One region of the Agarivorans sp. QJM3NY_29 genome, then DNA from elsewhere that is predicted to be linked to it. Evidence: predicted binding sites of a transcription regulator. Region 1 holds the regulator's gene; the other holds the start of a gene.

What was found. Region 1 encodes sigma-54, which starts transcription at its own class of promoters, with help from an activator protein. Its sites were predicted from a motif close to GTTGGCACGNNNNTNGNNT; they were not measured.
Region 2: a site for sigma-54 is predicted at 7,006-7,024, ahead of ACRRS0_RS21840 (flagellar basal body L-ring protein FlgH). Genes of this name have one in related genera too.

What each region holds. Positions count from the first base shown of each region.
Region 1 covers NZ_CP194036.2:4,219,799-4,229,019, reverse strand. The annotation lists gene tldD (metalloprotease TldD) at 1-650, shown strand, start outside; gene yjgA (ribosome biogenesis factor YjgA) at 675-1,181, opposite strand; gene pmbA (metalloprotease PmbA) at 1,556-2,893, shown strand; gene mgtE (magnesium transporter) at 3,071-4,432, opposite strand; gene ACRRS0_RS19080 (HPr family phosphocarrier protein) at 4,670-4,939, opposite strand; gene rapZ (RNase adapter RapZ) at 4,926-5,783, opposite strand; gene ptsN (PTS IIA-like nitrogen regulatory protein PtsN) at 5,810-6,253, opposite strand; gene hpf (ribosome hibernation promoting factor) at 6,262-6,549, opposite strand; gene ACRRS0_RS19060 (RNA polymerase factor sigma-54) at 6,576-8,081, opposite strand; gene lptB (LPS export ABC transporter ATP-binding protein) at 8,133-8,858, opposite strand; gene lptA (lipopolysaccharide transport periplasmic protein LptA) at 8,855-9,221, opposite strand, start outside.
Region 2 covers NZ_CP194036.2:4,797,293-4,806,513, forward strand. The annotation lists gene ACRRS0_RS21815 (DUF342 domain-containing protein) at 1-283, opposite strand, end outside; gene ACRRS0_RS21820 (hypothetical protein) at 641-1,147, shown strand; gene ACRRS0_RS21825 (S8 family peptidase) at 1,205-3,787, opposite strand; gene ACRRS0_RS21830 (hypothetical protein) at 4,073-4,786, opposite strand; gene ACRRS0_RS21835 (flagellar assembly protein T N-terminal domain-containing protein) at 4,800-6,014, opposite strand; gene ACRRS0_RS21840 (flagellar basal body L-ring protein FlgH) at 6,022-6,780, opposite strand; gene ACRRS0_RS21845 (methyl-accepting chemotaxis protein) at 7,883-9,221, shown strand, end outside.

The DNA of each region.
Region 1 (9,221 bases):
GACATGGTCTGGAAGGTGACTTTAATCGTAAAGGGTCTTCGGCATTTTCTGGTTGTATCGGACAACAGGTAGCTTCGCCATTATGTACTATTGTTGATGATGGTACGCTTGCCAACCGTCGGGGATCGGTGAGTATTGATGATGAAGGTACGCCTGGGCAATATAATGTATTAATTGAAAACGGTGTTCTGAAAGGGTATATGCAAGATAAGCATAATGCTCAACTGATGGATACTCAGTCGACTGGAAATGGACGCCGAGAGTCTTATGCACATCTGCCGCTTCCTCGCATGACCAATACTTATATGTTAGGTGGTGAAAGTGAGCCTGAAGAACTCATCGCTTCGGTGAAAAAAGGCATTTACGCGCCTAATTTTGGCGGAGGTCAGGTGGATATAACCTCGGGTAAGTTTGTCTTTTCGGCTTCGGAAGCGTACCTCATTGAAGATGGTAAGATTACTACGCCAATAAAAGGGGCAACCTTAATTGGTAGTGGCCCTGAAGCGATGCAACAAGTGTCGATGGTGGCGAATGACCTGTGTTTGGATCAAGGGGTTGGAGTCTGTGGTAAGGAAGGACAAAGCATTCCTGTGGGGGTTGGCCAGCCGAGTTTGAAACTTGATCAGCTTACCGTTGGTGGCACTGCATAAATGAAAAGGGCCTTGGCCCTTTTTTTAAGAGTGTAATTTGAGATATTTAAGCAAGTCCTGGTGAGCCTTAGCTGGTTTTTGCTGCTCTAATTCTTTTTTGGCTTGGCGGACCAACTGGCGCAATTTTTGACGCTCTAACGCTGGATTTTTTTCGACTAAGGCATTAATCGCAGGGTCCCCTTCTTCTATTAGCTGCTCTCGCCGTTTCTCTAGAGCTAACTGGGCCTGTGCTTGATAAATGTGTTTGTTGCGGATCTTATCTAAGCCAGCATTGATGCTTTCAATGTCTTCGGTTCTTAGTACTTTACCGATGTAATTCATATGGCGGCGTGCCGCTTCTCGTTTATCTTTCAAGCGTTTGGCAAGGGCAATTGCTTCTCTTAAGGTTGCGCTCATGCTGATGGACTCTATTTGTGGGTTGGTTAAACCCACTAATTCGACGCCCAATTTTTTCAGTTTATCGGCTTCACGCTTGATTTCTGATTTACTAATCCACTCATCTTCGTCTGTAAAGGACGGGTCATTACTCATTTTCTGTTACTCATAGCACTTTTCGCATATCTTACCAGTTCTTGGCTATGGCCGCTCGATGAGTTTTGTGGTGAAGAGGGTTTATCTTTAATGCTTACATTTGGGACTTGGCTGGTGGATTTTTGAACGGTGCTTTGGCTGTTGTTAGCTTGTCTCTCTGTGCCAAGCAGTAAGCGCTTATAAACGCTGGATCATGGCTTTGGCTAAAACCTTTGACTCTTTGTTGTAAGGCGTTTACTTATTGTTGCGAGGTGTTTGCTTAGAATGCTAAGCTGCATCACTTGAGCTGGGATAACATCCTAAGATCTCGAACGAAAATTGACCGCTATAGTTCAACAGGCCCGAGGGCCATACATGGAAATTAAAAAATCAAAATGAGCCCTGAAAAACAATCGAGCCAAGAACTCAGTCAATTAAAACAAGCTGTTGAGTTTGCGATTAAGCAAGCAAAACAACTTGGCGCGGATGAAGCCGAAGTGTCGATTTCGAAACAAACGGGAATTTGTGTTGCGACTCGTGATCAACAAGTGGAAACCCTTGAGTTTAATCATGACGGTGCGCTGGGGATTGCGGTGTATTCGGCGAATTGTAAGGGCAGTGCCTCAACCTCAGATCTGAGTCCAGAAGCTATCACCAATGCGGTGAAAGCGGCTTATGATATCTCTCAATATACATCGGCGGATAAAGCGGCAGGGATTGCAGATAAAGCATTACTAGCAACAGATATTGCGGATCTAGAATTATTTCATCCTCACCCATTGGAGCCTGAAAAATTTATTGAATTAGCCAAGCAATGTGAAGGCTTAGCTTTGAGCAATTCGCAGATTAAGGCCAGTGACGGGGCGAATGTGAATAGTCACTACGGGGTGAAGGTTTATGGAAACAGCCATGGTTTTGTTGAAGGCTATCCAACCAGCCGCCATAGCATTAGTTGCATGTTGATCGCCGGTGATAAAGAGATGCAGCGTGATTACGCCTATAGCGTGGCGCGTGATTTTGCCGATTTAGACAGTATTCAACAACTGGCCGACAAGGCGATTAGTAAAACCTTAGGTCGCCTCGGTAGTCGTAAAATAGCGACTTGTGAGGTGCCGGTGGTGTTTGACCAAGAGGTCGCGAGTGGCTTATTTGGCCACCTCGTGGGGGCGATTAGTGGTGGTAATTTGTATCGCCGTTCGTCTTTTTTACTCGATAGTTTGGGCAGTCAGCTGTTCCCTAGTTGGTTGTCGATCTACGAGGACCCTTTTATTAAAAAAGGCTTATCAAGTACTCCTTTTGATAGCGAAGGCGTGGCCCCGAAAGCGACCCATATTATTGCTGATGGGCGTTTAGAGAGCTATTTGTTAACCAGCTACTCGGCACGTAAACTGGGCATGCAAAGTACCGGTCATGCTGGTGGGATCCATAATTGGTTAGTGCAGCACAGTGGGATAAATCGGGCTGATTTGCTGAAGCAAATGGGAACCGGTTTATTGGTGACAGAGCTGATGGGCCAAGGCGTTAATTTGGTCACCGGTGATTATTCTCGAGGCGCGGCTGGTTATTGGGTTGAAAATGGTGAAATTGCTTTTCCGGTACATGAGATTACGGTAGCCAGTACCTTGCCAGAGATGTTTGCCAATATAGTTGCCATTGCGGATGACTTCGATAAAGAAAGCTCAATTCAAACCGGTTCAATATTGATTTCTTCGATGAAGATTGCGGGTAGCTAGTACTTGTTGCTCTTTCAGCGTCTATTTCTGTTTAAGATAAGCATTTTAACAGCGGCCTGTGGTATGCCGCTTTGTTTTCTCCGAAAATACAGCTCAAGCTTGCTTCAAAGATAAATTTTTCGTCAGCGCTTAGGCTGATTGATATTTAGTAGGAGCTTCGATTTAGATACTCCTGCCTTAAGCTAATACTAAGGTGGCCATACCTAAAAAGGAGAACAAGCCCATCACATCGGTGATGGTGGTTAAGGCCATTCCCCCCGCTAAAGCGGGGTCGATATTAAATTTTTTCATTAATAAGGGAATACTAACCCCAGCTAATCCGGCTAAGGACATATTAATGAACATCGCCCCAGCGATGATAATGCCTAAAGTCCAGTCACCTTTCCATAGGGTGATCACTACCGAAATAACACTCGCCCAAATTAAGCCATTTAACATACCGATTGCGGCTTCCTTACCGATCAACCAGCGAGAGTTGCCCTCGCCAATGTGGCCCACCGCAAGCCCCCGGATCACGAGCGCTAAAGTTTGATTGCCAGCGATGCCACCCATACTAGGAACAATAGTCATTAAGATCGCTAGCGTTGCCAATTGTTCAATCGTTGATTCAAACATATTGCTAATCGACGCTGCAATTAAAGCCGTACAAAGATTCACCGCTAGCCAGACGGTGCGCCGTTGAGTACTTTTTAAGACCGGGGCGAAGGTATCCTCATCATCGTCCATCCCCGCCATCCCCATCATCGAGTGTTCCGCATGCTCACGAATAATATCCACCACATCATCGATGGTAATTCGGCCTAACAAGCGCCCTTGTTCATCAACTACTGGGGCAGATATCCAGTCGTGGCGTTCAAACAGGGAAGCCACGTCATCTTCATCCATGGCGACCGGTATGGTTTCGGCATTACTATCCATTACCTCTCTGACGTTGACGCTTGGATTAACGGTGAGCAAGGTTGATAGTGGGATATCGCCGAGTAGTAAATCATTCTCATCGACAACATAAAGTGCATCCGTTGCCTCAGGAAGTTCGCCCCTAAGCCGCAAATAGCGCAATACAACATCAATACTGACATCTGCCCGCAGGGTGATGGTGTCGGTATTCATGATACTGCCAGCGGTGTCTTCTGGATAAGCGAGCGCAGCTTCGACTCGATGGCGGTCTTGGCCATCCATTTGCGACAACACCTCTTGATAGACACTATCGGGTAGGCTGCGAAGCACGTAGGCGATATCATCGGTGTCCATTCCCTCGGTCGCTGCAGCAAGGGTTTCGGGGGCCATTAATTGGAGTACCCCTTCCATGACATCTTCGTTTAATTCTTCGAGGATCTCACCGTGCTTTTCCGGATCGGTGAGTTGCCATAATACTTTTCGACCTGCGGGAGGGCTAGATTCTAATAGTAGAGCGACATCACAAGGCGGCATCTGATGAAGCATTCGCCTAACATGCACAAACATACCACTATCGAGCGCTTGGTTTAGCTCCTGTAGGCGTTTGTGTTGATTAGGATTTAACTCCATCTCTTCAGGCATAAGCGGTCCTTATAGTCGTGTAAAGATTAAACCACGCTTTTAGAGCGGGTGAACCTGTCGCGGATGGTACAAAGGTTTTCAGCGGAACCCTTTGGGTAACATGTGTCACAGTTTACGGCTTGAGTACCTGCATCAGTGCTGTTTCTACGCGATAGGCTCTGCCTTGTCCGCTACGATATAAATATTCACTAAAAATGCAACAGGACTTAGTGTAGCAGTTGCATCAATAAATTCGCGTTATTCCTCGTCGAAGTTTGCTTCAACGAGTTGTTGTATGGCATCGAGAGCAGCCTCTGCATCGTTACCTTCAGAGATTATCGTGAGGGTATTGCCTTGAGCGCTTGCCAACACCAGCAATCCCATCACGCTGGCAGCCGAAGCGGTTTTTTTCCCGTCAATAATACTTACTTCAGCTTCAAATTCTTGTACCAATTCGACCAGTTTGGTGGCTGGGCGAGCGTGTAAGCCCAGTTTGTTTTTTACGACGACTTGTCTAGTGAGTTTCAAGTTTATGTTCCAAAGTTCGATGGCGCCGCTGCACCTTACGTTTTTGACTAAAGTGTTCAGCCAGTTGTTCGGCGACATAAACACTACGATGTTGTCCGCCAGTACAACCAATTGCGATGGTCAGATAGGCGCGATTATTGGCTTCTAAATGCGGCAGCCAAGATCCTAATAAATCAGCGATTTGCTGGATGTACTGCTCTACAAGAGGCTGCTTGGCTAAATAATCTTTAACCGCTTGATCGAGACCGCATAAAGGTCGTAGTTCTTCTTGCCAGTGCGGGTTCGGTAAAAAGCGAGCATCAAATAGGTAATCGGCATCATTGGGTACGCCATTTTTAAAGCCAAAGGACTCAAACACCATAATTAATTGCTGCTGTTGTTCTCCGGTCACTCGCGATCGAATGAGCTGACTCAATTCATGTACGGATAAACGCGAGGTATCTATTCTTAGGTCAGCATTGCGAGAAATGGGGGCGAGCAGGGCGGTTTCAGATTCTATGGCCTTGGCTAGAGACATGTCGTTTTGACTCAGTGGATGAACCCGCCGAGTTTCACTGTAGCGGCGGATCAGCGCATCATCTTTCGCGTCGAGAAAAATACTTAATAGGTTAAGCTCAGAGCCTTCATCGCGAATTAGTTGACCGATGGGTGAGGGTTCATCAGGTAAATTTCGCACATCAATGCTAATGGCGACTTTGGTGTACTGTCTTTTTAGGTGTTCAATTAAAGGACGCCATAATACGACTGGTAAATTGTCGACACAGTAATAACCTAAATCTTCTAATACTCGTAGTGCGACCGTTTTACCTGAACCGGAGCGCCCGCTAACGATAATCAGTTCCATGATAACCCCTAATAACGATTAGAGTCTTAGGCTATCATGATCGTGTATAATTCGTCATCACTTTGTGCTGTACGAAGTTGTTTGCATATTTGCTTATCGTTAAGTTTTTCAGCAACTTGAGCGAGAGTATTTAGATGTTGTTGACATTGGTCTTCGGGAACCAGTAAGGCAAATATTAAATCAACGGCTTGATTGTCAATGGCGTCAAAGGAAATCGCCGGAGTACAGCGTAATAATACTGCGGTCGCATGGTATTGATTGCCTATTCTACCGTGAGGGATCGCGATGCCTTGGCCAATGCCAGTACTGCCCATGCGTTCACGATTTAATAAACTTTCAAATATACTTTTAGATGTGGTGTCGAGTTGCTTCGCAACTAGTTCACTGATCAATTCCAATGCTCGTTTTTTTGACGAACATTGGACTGCACTTTGGGTGCAGTCCAAGCTTAGTACTTTATCTATTTGCATTACTATGACTAATGTTTGGTGAGTTTTTCTTTATGCTTAATGACTTGGCGATCGAGCTTATCGATGAGGCTATCGATGGCCGCGTACATATCAGCGTGTTCTGAAGTGGCGAATAATTCACCACCATTTAGGTGTATAGTGGCTTCGGCAATCTGATTCAGTTTTTCGACATTGAGAATAACATGGACATTATTAATTTGGTCGAATCGTCGTTGTAGCTTAGTAAACTTAGTGTGGACATATTCTCTCAAAGACTCAGTGATTTCTACGTGGTGTCCAGTAAGGTTAATTTGCATAGATGTCGTCCCCTTTATAGTGGCCTTTAAATAAGGCTCTTACGTTGGTTAGAAGGTGGAATAGCCAATGACTCACGATATTTAGCTATCGTACGCCTAGCCACCTTGATGCCTTGATCTGCCAAAATATCAGCGATTTTACTATCGCTGAGTGGTTTACTGGTATTCTCGGCAGCAACCAGTTTCTTAATTAATGCACGAATGGCTGTTGAGGAGCATTCTCCTCCACCATCGGTAGCCACATGGCTAGAGAAAAAGTATTTGAGTTCGAAGATCCCGCGAGGGGTATGCATGAATTTTTGAGTCGTGACCCTAGAGATCGTGGATTCATGCATTTCAACCGCTTCGGCAACATCATTCAATACCATCGGTTTCATGGCTTCTTCACCATATTCAAAGAAAGCTTGTTGGTGATGCACGATGCAATTAGAGACTTTCAGTAGGGTTTCGTTACGGCTTTCAATACTCTTGATGAACCATTTTGCTTCTTGCAGATGGCTGCGAATAAACTGGGTATCGTTGGCGTTGGTCGAGGTTTTAGTCATCGATGCATAATGTGAATTGATGCGTAGTTTTGGCATCGCGTCAGGATTGAGTTCAACCACCCAGCGACCTTGACGTTTAATCACCGAGACATCGGGAATTACGTATTGGGCTTGATTTGGTTCGACGGCATTACCAGGTCTTGGCTCTAAGGTGTGAATCAGCCGCATCACTTCGCGTAGCTGCTCCTCTTTTAACTTGGTTTTACGGGCCAATAAACGAAAATCTCGATTTGCTAATACGTCAATATGATTCGATACGATGTCTTTCGCTTCATTCAGCCAAGGTGTTTGTTCGCTGAAACGACTTAATTGGATGAGTAAGCATTCCTGTAGAGAGCGGGCAGCAATACCAACTGGATCGAAGTGCTGAATACGTTTAAGTACTGCTTCAATTTCATCTAACTCGACATCTAAATCATTATTTTCAATCGAACGTAGTCCCTCAAGTAATTGCTCACAATCTTGGGTCAGGTAACCTGATTGGTCGACTGCGTCGATGATGGCGAGGGCGATCGCTTGGTCTATTTCACTAAAAGGCGTGAGGCGCATTTGCCAGAGCAAGTGATCTTGTAAGGAGTCAACGGTTTCACCTTGAAACAACATGTCGTTGTCATCACTGCTGCTACCGGATGAAGAGCTGGCAGGAGCCGAACTCGCGCTGTAAATGTCATCCCAAGTTGAGTCAACCGGAAGATCGTCTGCGACGGTATCTTGACTAATGGCATCGCCAGTTTCCATCTGGCTGCTATCGATCTCCGTTTGGCTATTGTTTGCATCACTATTTTGCTCGCTGGCTGATTTAAATTCAGCCGAGTCTGCGTCATTTGCTTGCGCTTCATCTGCTTCTAGCAGAGGATTACTCTCCAAAGCTTCTTGGATTTCCTGCTGCAGATCCAGCGTCGAAAGCTGGAGTAAGCGTATGGCCTGTTGTAACTGGGGGGTCATGGTTAATTGCTGACCAAGACGCAACTGCAAAGATGCTTTCATTAATTACCGCTGTTCCTTCTTTTTATTATCGCGTTTGAGGACATACTTTAACTATAGCTTGAATTGTTCACCGAGATAAACTCGTTTCACATGCTCATTTTTAAGTATCTCCTCAGGTTTTCCTGAGGCTATCAGTTCGCCTTGGCTAACGATATAGGCGTGCTCACAAACATCTAGTGTTTCTCTTACATTGTGGTCGGTGATCAATACACCCAGACCGCGATCACGAAGATGTTCAATGATTTTTTTTATATCGATAACAGAAATAGGATCCACGCCTGCGAAGGGTTCGTCAAGCAAAATAAACTTAGGTGCGGCAGCTAGAGCGCGGGCAATTTCTACTCGGCGACGTTCACCGCCCGACAGACTCATGCCTAAATTCTTGCGAATATGACCAATATGAAACTCTTCAAGTAAGTCATCGAGCGCGCCCATTTGTTGTTGTTTATCGAGGTCTTTACGTGTTTCTAAGACCGCTAAAATATTCTTTTCTACCGAGAGGCGACGAAAGATAGATGCTTCTTGCGGTAGGTAACCTATGCCTTTGCGAGCCCGGGTATGCATGGCGGTACTTGACAGATCTTCGTTGTCAATTAGGATCCGCCCTTGGTCCCTTGGGACTAAACCAACCACCATATAAAAAGTGGTGGTTTTTCCAGCGCCATTGGGCCCTAATAAACCGACAATTTTTCCAGTTTCAACATTGAGACTCACGTTTTTAACGACCTTGCGCCCCTTGTAACTTTTGGCAAGGTTTTCTGCAATTAAGGTACTCATGGTTGAGGCGTGGCCTTGGGGGCAACTTTGTTGAGTTGTTGGGGTAAGAAAATGGTGGTCACCCGATTGTTTTGGTCGCCCTGAGCAACCATTTCTTGTTTGTTAATGCTGTATTTAATCATTTGACCTTTGACTAAGCTTTCTTCTTGCTTCAGCAGTGCATTGTTAGTAAGCGTAAGCGTTTGAGTCTTCAAATCGTAACGCACTTCGTTCGCCTCTGCTTCAATGGGCTTACCATTATCTAAGAGCTGATAGAAGGTGGCTGGTTTGCCTTTTGCTATCATCACTTCGCTGCCTTTTTGCTCACTTCCGATAACGCTCAGTTCTTCGGCGCGCATTTTTATCGAGCCTTGAGTCACGACG
Region 2 (9,221 bases), 580 kb from region 1:
TCTTATCCTCTGAAATTCGAATACTAATCTCAGCATTGCGAATACTGGCAATTTTTATAAAAGTATCGCCCCACTTCTTAATCAGTTCAGGAGACTCCCTCAACTCGGCAAACTTAGCAACAGCGTCTTGAATCGCCTCCTCATCAAATAAGTAGTGGCTATATTCAGAACGATGCAACAGTGCTTGAACATCGGTGACGCTAACATGGCTGTCTTGCGGTGTGATTTCGATTAACGCAGCCAACTTATCTTGCGATAAACGTAAACAACTCAATTCCAGCATTTAGCCCCCTTTCTCGTTTGGCGTTCACCATAACAAAACATACTTAAGCGATATTTTTCTATTATGCCTGTTCACATCCTGTTAACCAATAGTCGAGCAAGCTCTAGTCACCAACTAATTGAACTAGATCTTCATTTAGTATGATGAATAATAAAATTTATGTAACTTTACAAGATATTGATCAATAAAATCAGCAATCAAATATAAAATTCATCGCAAAACTAAGTGCCTTAATTTTGCCACAATACCGCTATTTTTAGTTGTACTTTCAACAACACATCACTACCTTGATAAGACGATGCGGGTCTGGCTCTCAAATCGCCTCACCACAATTTATTTTGAGGAAATGAGAATATTATGAAACTTTCCAAGCACAAGTTTAGCTATCTTCAACAAATCGCGATTGTACATATTATCGCTGGCCTCATCACCATGCTATTGGCCTATTATGTAGGGACCTTTAGTGCCATCGTTTTAGGCTTATCGATCATTGCTTATGCCGCTGTAGGCTTATGGTTCAACCAACGACTACGCAAACAACTCGTCAAGCCAATCGATCATAGTAGTTACTGGTTGTTTTTAGCCGTGGGACTATTACTAACGCTGTTTCCTGGAATCACTTTAGGTCTAGCCGCCCTGTGTTTAGGCGGCGGTTTGATCATCTACGGTATCCAAAGTTTCAAAGGCTCACGACTAAACGCGGGGCTGCTTATTTGGGCGAAGTGCCGAGCGCTGTTTAGCATCTTACTCGGTCTAGTGATTATCTTATCGGGAGCCGCTGGACTGGCGTGGTTAATCGGCATGTTGTTTGGATTACATATCTTCTTCTACGGCATCAACTTATGGATGCTCAGCAAAGCATAGGGTATTGGCTAAAAGCACTCTCCCACTTCAGCCAATACCCGACGTCATATCTCGCGATTATTCCTTTAAAATAGCGATATTTTGTGCGCTGCTAAACTGTGAGCTAATGGGTTCGATATCTAGGGTCAAGCCAATGATATTTCCATCAACGATGATGGAGGTAATATCATTACGCACCGGGTAAGCACCACACAGCTCTCCTTCATCACAAATACTCTCGTCCCTGTCGAGATCAGAAGTCACATAAAGACGATATTCACCGGCCTTCACTTGCGCAAAACTAAACGGGAACACTCCCCCAGTCATTGTCACCTGCTGTTGATAAGCTAGATTTTCTGTCACGGGATCAACCAAAAACACATAAACTAAACCACTATCATCGGCTTGCTGTTTGCTCACCGTCATCGATAAGCTGACTGGATATTCTCGACCATCGGAAGCGCTTAGAGTGATGGTGGTACTATAAGTACCATCGCTCAAATCAGTACGACTCACTTCAACCACATAGCGACCTAAGCCGTTACTATCGGCTTCACTGGAGTCAATGGTTAACCACCCAGCGTCTTTGGCCACACTTTGTACCGACAGGCCGCTATTCCCCACTAATGTTACAGTGAATTCAGCAGAACTTTCTGAAGAACTGAGGCTAATCTGACGAGTGCTTAAACGGAGATAACTAGAGATATTACCACTGCTATCAATTTGACTTTGCACCGCCTTCTCGGCATTTAATAAGCCATAACCATATTTATCATCTCGACCCACAGCACCAATATCATCACTGAGGCTCTCGCTGGCCAGTAAGTTCAAAAAATCTGCCGTGTTAAGGTTGGGATTAAGTTGTTTCATCAGCGCAACAACCCCAGCAACATGCGGACTAGCCATGCTGGTGCCATTTAAGTATTGGTAACTTGCAGTGAGACTAGCGCCCCTTTGATTCACATAAGTACTGTAGACCCCATCACCATAACCATCCCCATCTAAATCAACGCTACTATTGCCGCCCGGCGCAGCAATATCAATGTAACTGCCATAATTAGAATAAGAGGTAATCGTTTGGCTCGCGTCCACCGCACTAACACCAATAACATTGGCTAAGGCCGCAGGATAGCTTGCTTGAGAGGAGCTCTCGTTACCCGCTGCTGCGACCACAATAACGCCCTGAGCCACCGCAGCTTGTACGGCATCGTTTAATACTGAAGAACTACTGGTTCCGCCTAGGCTCATATTAATGACACTGGCAGCTTGTTTCGGCAAAAGACCCGAGGCATTGCTCAGGCCCGCCGCATATAAAATCGCCTGAGAAATATCATACAGCGTTCCGCCACCATAACCCAAGGCTCGTAAATTCATAATTTTCACATTAGGAGCGACACCTGCAACACCTATCGCATTGTCGGTTTGTGCCGCGATGGTGCCTGCCACGTGGGTGCCATGCCAAGATGAGCTACCATTGGTACCGCTCTGGTCGCCGGGGTCTTCAGGGTTACTATCAATGCCATCGCCATCAAGAGACATATCGCTATCAAGAATAAAATCGACACCATCATCGCTCAGTTGAGCTTGCAAATCAGGATGACTTTGGAACATGCCGGTGTCGATTACCGCCACCACAACATCGTTCAAGGTTTGCCCTTGCATTACCTGCCAAGCTGCCGCTAAATTAATTTGCTGATAATGCCATTGGCGAGCCACTAAGGGATCGTTAGATAATGCACTGGGCCGATAAAGATAATTAGGCGTCACCTTATCACTTCCCAGCCGATGGGCCATTTGCTTCACTTTCAGCAAACTGCGTTTCTTCACGCTATATTCGGCGGAAGCGTTATCGGAAAATCCAGCCACCTCAAGCGCGCTAGTGCTAGTCCCCAATGAGCGGACCCGAGCACCACTCTGCTGCAGATACAAGCTCATGCTTGGGCCAGCGCTCAGTAGCGATAACTCATCATCGGTGGTAGTCATGGCACGCGCCAAAGTTTGTGCTTGCTTGACTACGATTTGATCGTTCACAAAATCCTGTTGGGTGCTCAAGTACTGCCCAGCCGCCGTACTTTGCTGGTTTTGTGCAATCAAACGTAGTGTATAATTACCACGAGAGAGAGTTTGATTGGCATCCGTATAAGTGGTCACGAGTACATAGTAACTGTCGGCTGCATCGACACTGAGGTATTCAGTTTGATTCACGCCAATAGAGCTCGCCACCTCCGCATTCAGATCACTAACTCGATACAAAACCAGATCAAAATCACTGTTCGCTGCGCTTCCCTGTTGCCAGTCGGCGATTTCTAAGAATATCGACTGGCCCTGCTCTAAATCTACTTTATAAACATCAATATCATCATTCTCGTCGGCAAACCGATCATCGGCCACCCCCGTCGCTTCACTCGTTAAATAGCCACTAACTACGGCAATCGGTGGGAGTTGTTGCGCGGTACTGCTGGTATTGTTGGTTACATAAGGCGCATTAAAATCATTTACATCACTATCAATGACAGTATTCGATAATACGTTTGCGGTCCCTGAAAGCAGATAGCTTGGGAGTTCTTCTGTGACATTACCGTCACTACTACCATTACTCTCCCCACCCCCACCACAGGCAAACAAGCTTAATGCAAGTAACCAAAGCACAATAATTTTCATATATTCCCTTACCTAAACCGACACATTCTTCATGCCATCATATTCAATCTTCATCAAAAGAACATGTGAAGATATAATATCACTTAGTTTTTTTACATTTATGCTATGTAAAACAAAGGGTATTAAATTGTAAAGAATTGTCATGAGTCCGATCTTACTGCGCGGTGAACTCACTTGAAAACGACTGACGCGCTTTCACTCAGCGATGTAATACGCAGCAACATTAGCGGGTCTTGAAGAGAAGTGAAATACCAAGACTCCTCTCAATCAAAGAACAGCCAGCGATTAACTATTCTCTTCTATACCTTTTTGTTGATTAATTTTGGCTGCTTGAGCATCGAGAATGGCTTGAGGAATTGTCCCCTTGGTTTTAATTGCCCCGGTGAGGTTGGCTGCGGTTTTCGCTTCCGCCGATTCGGTCACTCCTGCAATTTTAGACCCGACCGCCTCTACTAAATCGCTGACACCTGCAATTTTGGACTCTGCACCAAGCGCCTGCTCTCCGATAGCTTTCACTTGGTCCAAGGCCGTTTGTTGGCCGACACTTTCCACGCTTGATGTCACTGCCGTGGCAATTGGGTTACCTGATAAACCAGCAACCAAAGCTGCCGCAAGCGTTTGCCCGAGTTGAGTAAATTGTGCTTCGATATCAGTTTTTAAGCCACTTTGTAATAAATCAGTTCCCGCTAAACCCGCAGCGATAGGATTTCCAGAGGCTAAACCTAAACCTAAATCCAAAGCTTTAGGCGCCAATTCTTCAAGACTTAGATCCTTCGGCTCAGCCTTTGCGGTTTGTTCCTCGGTGGTGAGCTTATCAGCCGCTTGCCCTAAGGACTCCGTAGCACTTGAATCACCTAACTGAAGCACTTGCTTTAGGGTTTCAGCAAAACCACCATTACTACTTTCTTCCGCGGTCTGTTGAGCGTTTACCTCGATAAGCTTAGGTTTATAAGCGATATCTTGGGTTGCGAGTGGCGTCGAGTTATAAGTGCTGCTCATTGTATCTTCCTTGCTAATTAATTGAGTCGTCTAGGGCAAAAGGGTCTTGATTAACCGCGACCAACACATCCCTAATTTGAATATTTGCCATTTCCGAGTAGCGCTGTGTGCTTAACACGGCTCGATCTGACTGTACCGATACAACCGTGAGTTGAGTATTGTCGGCATTAAAGATCGGGCCTTTTAAACCACCATCAAGATGCATCAGATATTGCTGACGAACCAGTTCAAATTTATCCCCTTTACGCACGCCGTTTACTCGTCCGATATTAATCACAACCTGACCATTATAGATACCAACAACTTTGGCGAGGCTTTGTCGGCAATACAACGAATCTTCAACATCTTGAACTGACTGATCTATATAGGAATCAATCAGTTTGCCATAATCCGAAGACCAAAACGTTTCACCAGTTACATCAAACTTCATAGTGACATCAAACGGCCACTCTCGATTCGAGCCATAATTTTTACGTAAAACAGTCTCTCCATTGATTCCATCAATCACAAACAACTTCATCTGAAAGTTTCGTTGTTTCACCGTATCACTGATGCCCAGCAGATTGGTGGAAGTCTCGTTATAACTGGACATATCGACGATTTGACCAAACAGGATGTATTGCACATCGAATTTTTCCGATAACGAACGAGCGAACGTGAGCATTTGCGATTCTAAATCATGCGAGTAACGACCATCCAAAGCAATTTGCTGAGTCATTAAATGACGCGCATCCACCCGCTTGCTGTTTTGCTTGAAACGATGAAAAACTCTTCGTGATACCTCTTCCGGTGTACGATAAATTCCGCCCAACTGAGCATGCTCACGCTTTTGTAGCTGAAAAGGACCAACAAATAAGGTCTTCGCATAACTGTCCTTTTCACAGCTATTAAGGGGAAAGATATCAGCCGCGACTTTCACCACAATCTGGTCTTCCTTGATCGTCTCAACTAACAGCTTCATGTCATACACTTCGCCATTAGTGCGAACCGTTAGTTCATCGGTTTCCAGCACTCCAGATTTAACAACCTGCAAAGACTTAACACTCGCCCCACCCCGATACATTAATGTGATCAACGCAGCTTGGATCGCTTGCTGGCGAGCAGTATCGACTTGACCATCAATAATCCGCGCCTGTCCTTCTCCCTCCAGCCACACGCCGTAACAAGGAACAACCAATAGCGCATACAAAAAAGCACTAGAGTAAATCAATCTCAATAGGTACATCATCAACTTCCTATAAAGGCCACATACTTCCACCTAGGAACGAAGACAACCAACCTTGAGTTTGCACGTCGGCATGATCCCCTGTACCACTAAACTCGATCCGTGCATCGGCCACTTGATAAGAGCCGATCGTATTATTTTCCGCAACATCTAGAGGCCGAACAATACCGGTAAACCGCATATACTCTTTCCCGTTATTAATTACCAGCCACTTCTCTCCGCGTACCACCAGGTTGCCATTGTTAAGAATGTCGACCACCGATACCGTAATTCTCCCAGATAAACGATGTCGTTGATTGGCGTCTGAAGAACCATCAAAATCTTGCTTCTGATTCATTTCTAGTTGCACTTCTCGACCATTAATAGTCAAGGTGCCACCAGGTACCGAAATCGGATCCAACTTATAGCTATTTTCTTTCCCCAGAGTTGAACTAGCCGACTTAGTCGCAGTTGCTTCCTCATCAAGTAAAATGGTGATGGTATCGCCTAAAGCGAAAGGAGGTGTATAACTATATAAACTCCGCGAAGTGTTGCTGTTAAACATCGAGCCGGTCACAATCACTGGTGCCGCCGCAGGGCCGGGTTCAATAGGCGCATAGTAAGGGTCATCTGGAATTGGTGAACGATGATCGGTACTCACCGTGACTTGTCGCTGACTACTGTCTTCATGCTCTTGGACGCTTTCCACAACATCTTCTACGCCCTCTTTAATAGTCGAACATGCAGCTAACAAGGCTATACTGCACATCACCATCATCCTAGTTATCATTGATCTATTCCCACTTCCGCTAGTTCCGTTTATTACTCTTTCATATACTTTACTGAAGAGGACTGAACGCCCCTTTTAATTAGCTGCTTAAATAAAACATAAACAACTTATAGCAAAGCAAATGCCACTAACGTCATTAGAAACACATCCTTACGAAGATCTAATCGACACAAACGTGTAATCACCGACAACAATCCGTCGCTTAGGTCATTCACCAATGACCTAATGCAAATTAAATGCCACTAAATTCATATATTTCAGCATTTTATGTTAATTTTGAAATTTGATGTAAATTTTTATTTAGCGCTGCCGATAAACAATATGACTGTTGTTTATTAACTAAACAGTAAAATCCATGTAGAATCGGCAAATCTTGCCTGTGAACGGCAAAAAATTGTCATAAAAAAATGAAACTGCGGAAAAACATTTCCCATAAGCTTATGATTTATAAATAGGAATTGTTCAATCCAAGAGCATATAATGTAATATTCGAAGTAGTCCCCTCCCACACATAACGGCTTCTTAACAGATGTTCTTCCAAAACTATTTTTACAGTGCTTGATTACTTCTTGATTCAGAGACTGTACTGCTAAACTCGATAACCCCCGCTAAAAGAGCCCGCTTATTAAACTCTTATCGATATGACTTAGGAATATTTTTGCAGCAGAAAATGCCAAGACCATCGACGCCATTTATTCAAGCTCATAGCGTTCACCAGCCAGTTTTAGATCTGAAGCAAATCAAAAGATAAACCAGCCCTTAAAGCACTCGATCAATATGCCGAGCAACTAATGTCAAAAGACCTTATAAATTAAATCGTCAAATAATTTGAAACTATTAATGCGGAAACTACTATTAAGTTGAGTTGCTTACTTTATAACCTTAAAAACCGAAGTTGATTTCTATGTCCCATAAATTGGTTTAGCTACTAAATTTTTCTAGGAAAGAAAGTACGTCTCGATTACGGTGAATTGCTTTTCATAGACTAACAAGATCAAATTTATCCAATGATGATAATTCAAGCATAGGGTAATAATTGATCGCATGACTGGTAACTAGACCCCAAGTAACACCGTTGCTGGGCCAAAATGGTAATAGACAAATGTTAAAACTTAAAGATATTAGAGTCAGTATTAAACTTAGCATCCTTATTAGTGTCGCAATCATAGGCTTTATAAGTCTGTCGCTAATTTCGGCAAACACCCTCAGCCGTAACTTAACCTTTGAACGAGAATCACGCCTCAAGGCAGTGGTTAATGCGGCTCTCAGCCAAATAGCCGACTTCAATCAACGATATTCTAAAGAAGAAGCTCAAGCTCGAACCAAGGAGTTGATCGAAGCAACTCGTTTTGATGGTAATAACTACCTATATATTATTGATACTTCACGCCGAATATTAGCTCATCCGATACGGGCCGATCTGATTGGTCAGCAAATGGGCGACGCAAGCAAAGGCTCCAAAGAACACTATTGGTACGACATGGTTAATGCTGGGCAGAGGCCAAATGGTGGCATCGTTACCTACCCTTGGACTAATGGCAACATGCAAGCCTCGAATAAAATCGCCTATCTTCGAAATTTTCAAGCTTGGGGCTGGATCGTCGGTGCAGGAATGCTAACCGACGACATTGCTCAAGAAGTGAACAATCAGGTATTAAAAATGGCGGGAGCCACCTTGCTGATTATCGTTATTATGATCCTGTTGGGTTATATCATTAGCTCTTCCGTAGTGAAACCGCTTGAAGACATTAAGCAAGCGATGAAATCAGTCGCCGATGGCGATCTCACGGCCAAAATTCCAGTTCATGGCCAAGATGAAATTGGTATTGTTGCCATGCGAATTAACGAAAGTATTCGCTCGGTTCGTAAAGCTTTACTTGAGTCGGTGAACTCAGCGAAACAACTAGCAGATGCTGCAACACGCATCGCCTCTTCTGCAGAAGAAACAAGTCAAGCTGTGACCAATCAACGAGACCAACTAAACCAACTAGCAACAGCGATGAATCAAATGTCGGCAACCGTTGCCGAAGTGGCAGGTTATGCTGAATCTACTGCAACTGACACAATTAATGCCAGTAAAGAGGCAAAACTTGGTAATAACGACGTAAGTTTAAGTGTTGATAGCATTAAAACTTTATCCGTTGAACTAGAATCGGCCACCGATCAAGTGAATAAGTTAAAAGAAGGAGTGATGGAGATCAGTGATGTCACCTCAGTGATCAGTAGTATTTCTGAACAAACCAACTTGCTCGCATTAAACGCTGCCATTGAAGCCGCTCGAGCCGGAGAACAAGGTCGAGGATTTGCGGTCGTCGCCGATGAAGTTAGAAATTTAGCAGCAAGGACTAATCAATCAACCGAAGAGATCCAAAGCACAATTAATCGCCTACAAAAACTCGCCGTTGATACCGCCAGTGTGATGCAAAAAAGTAAAGACTTAG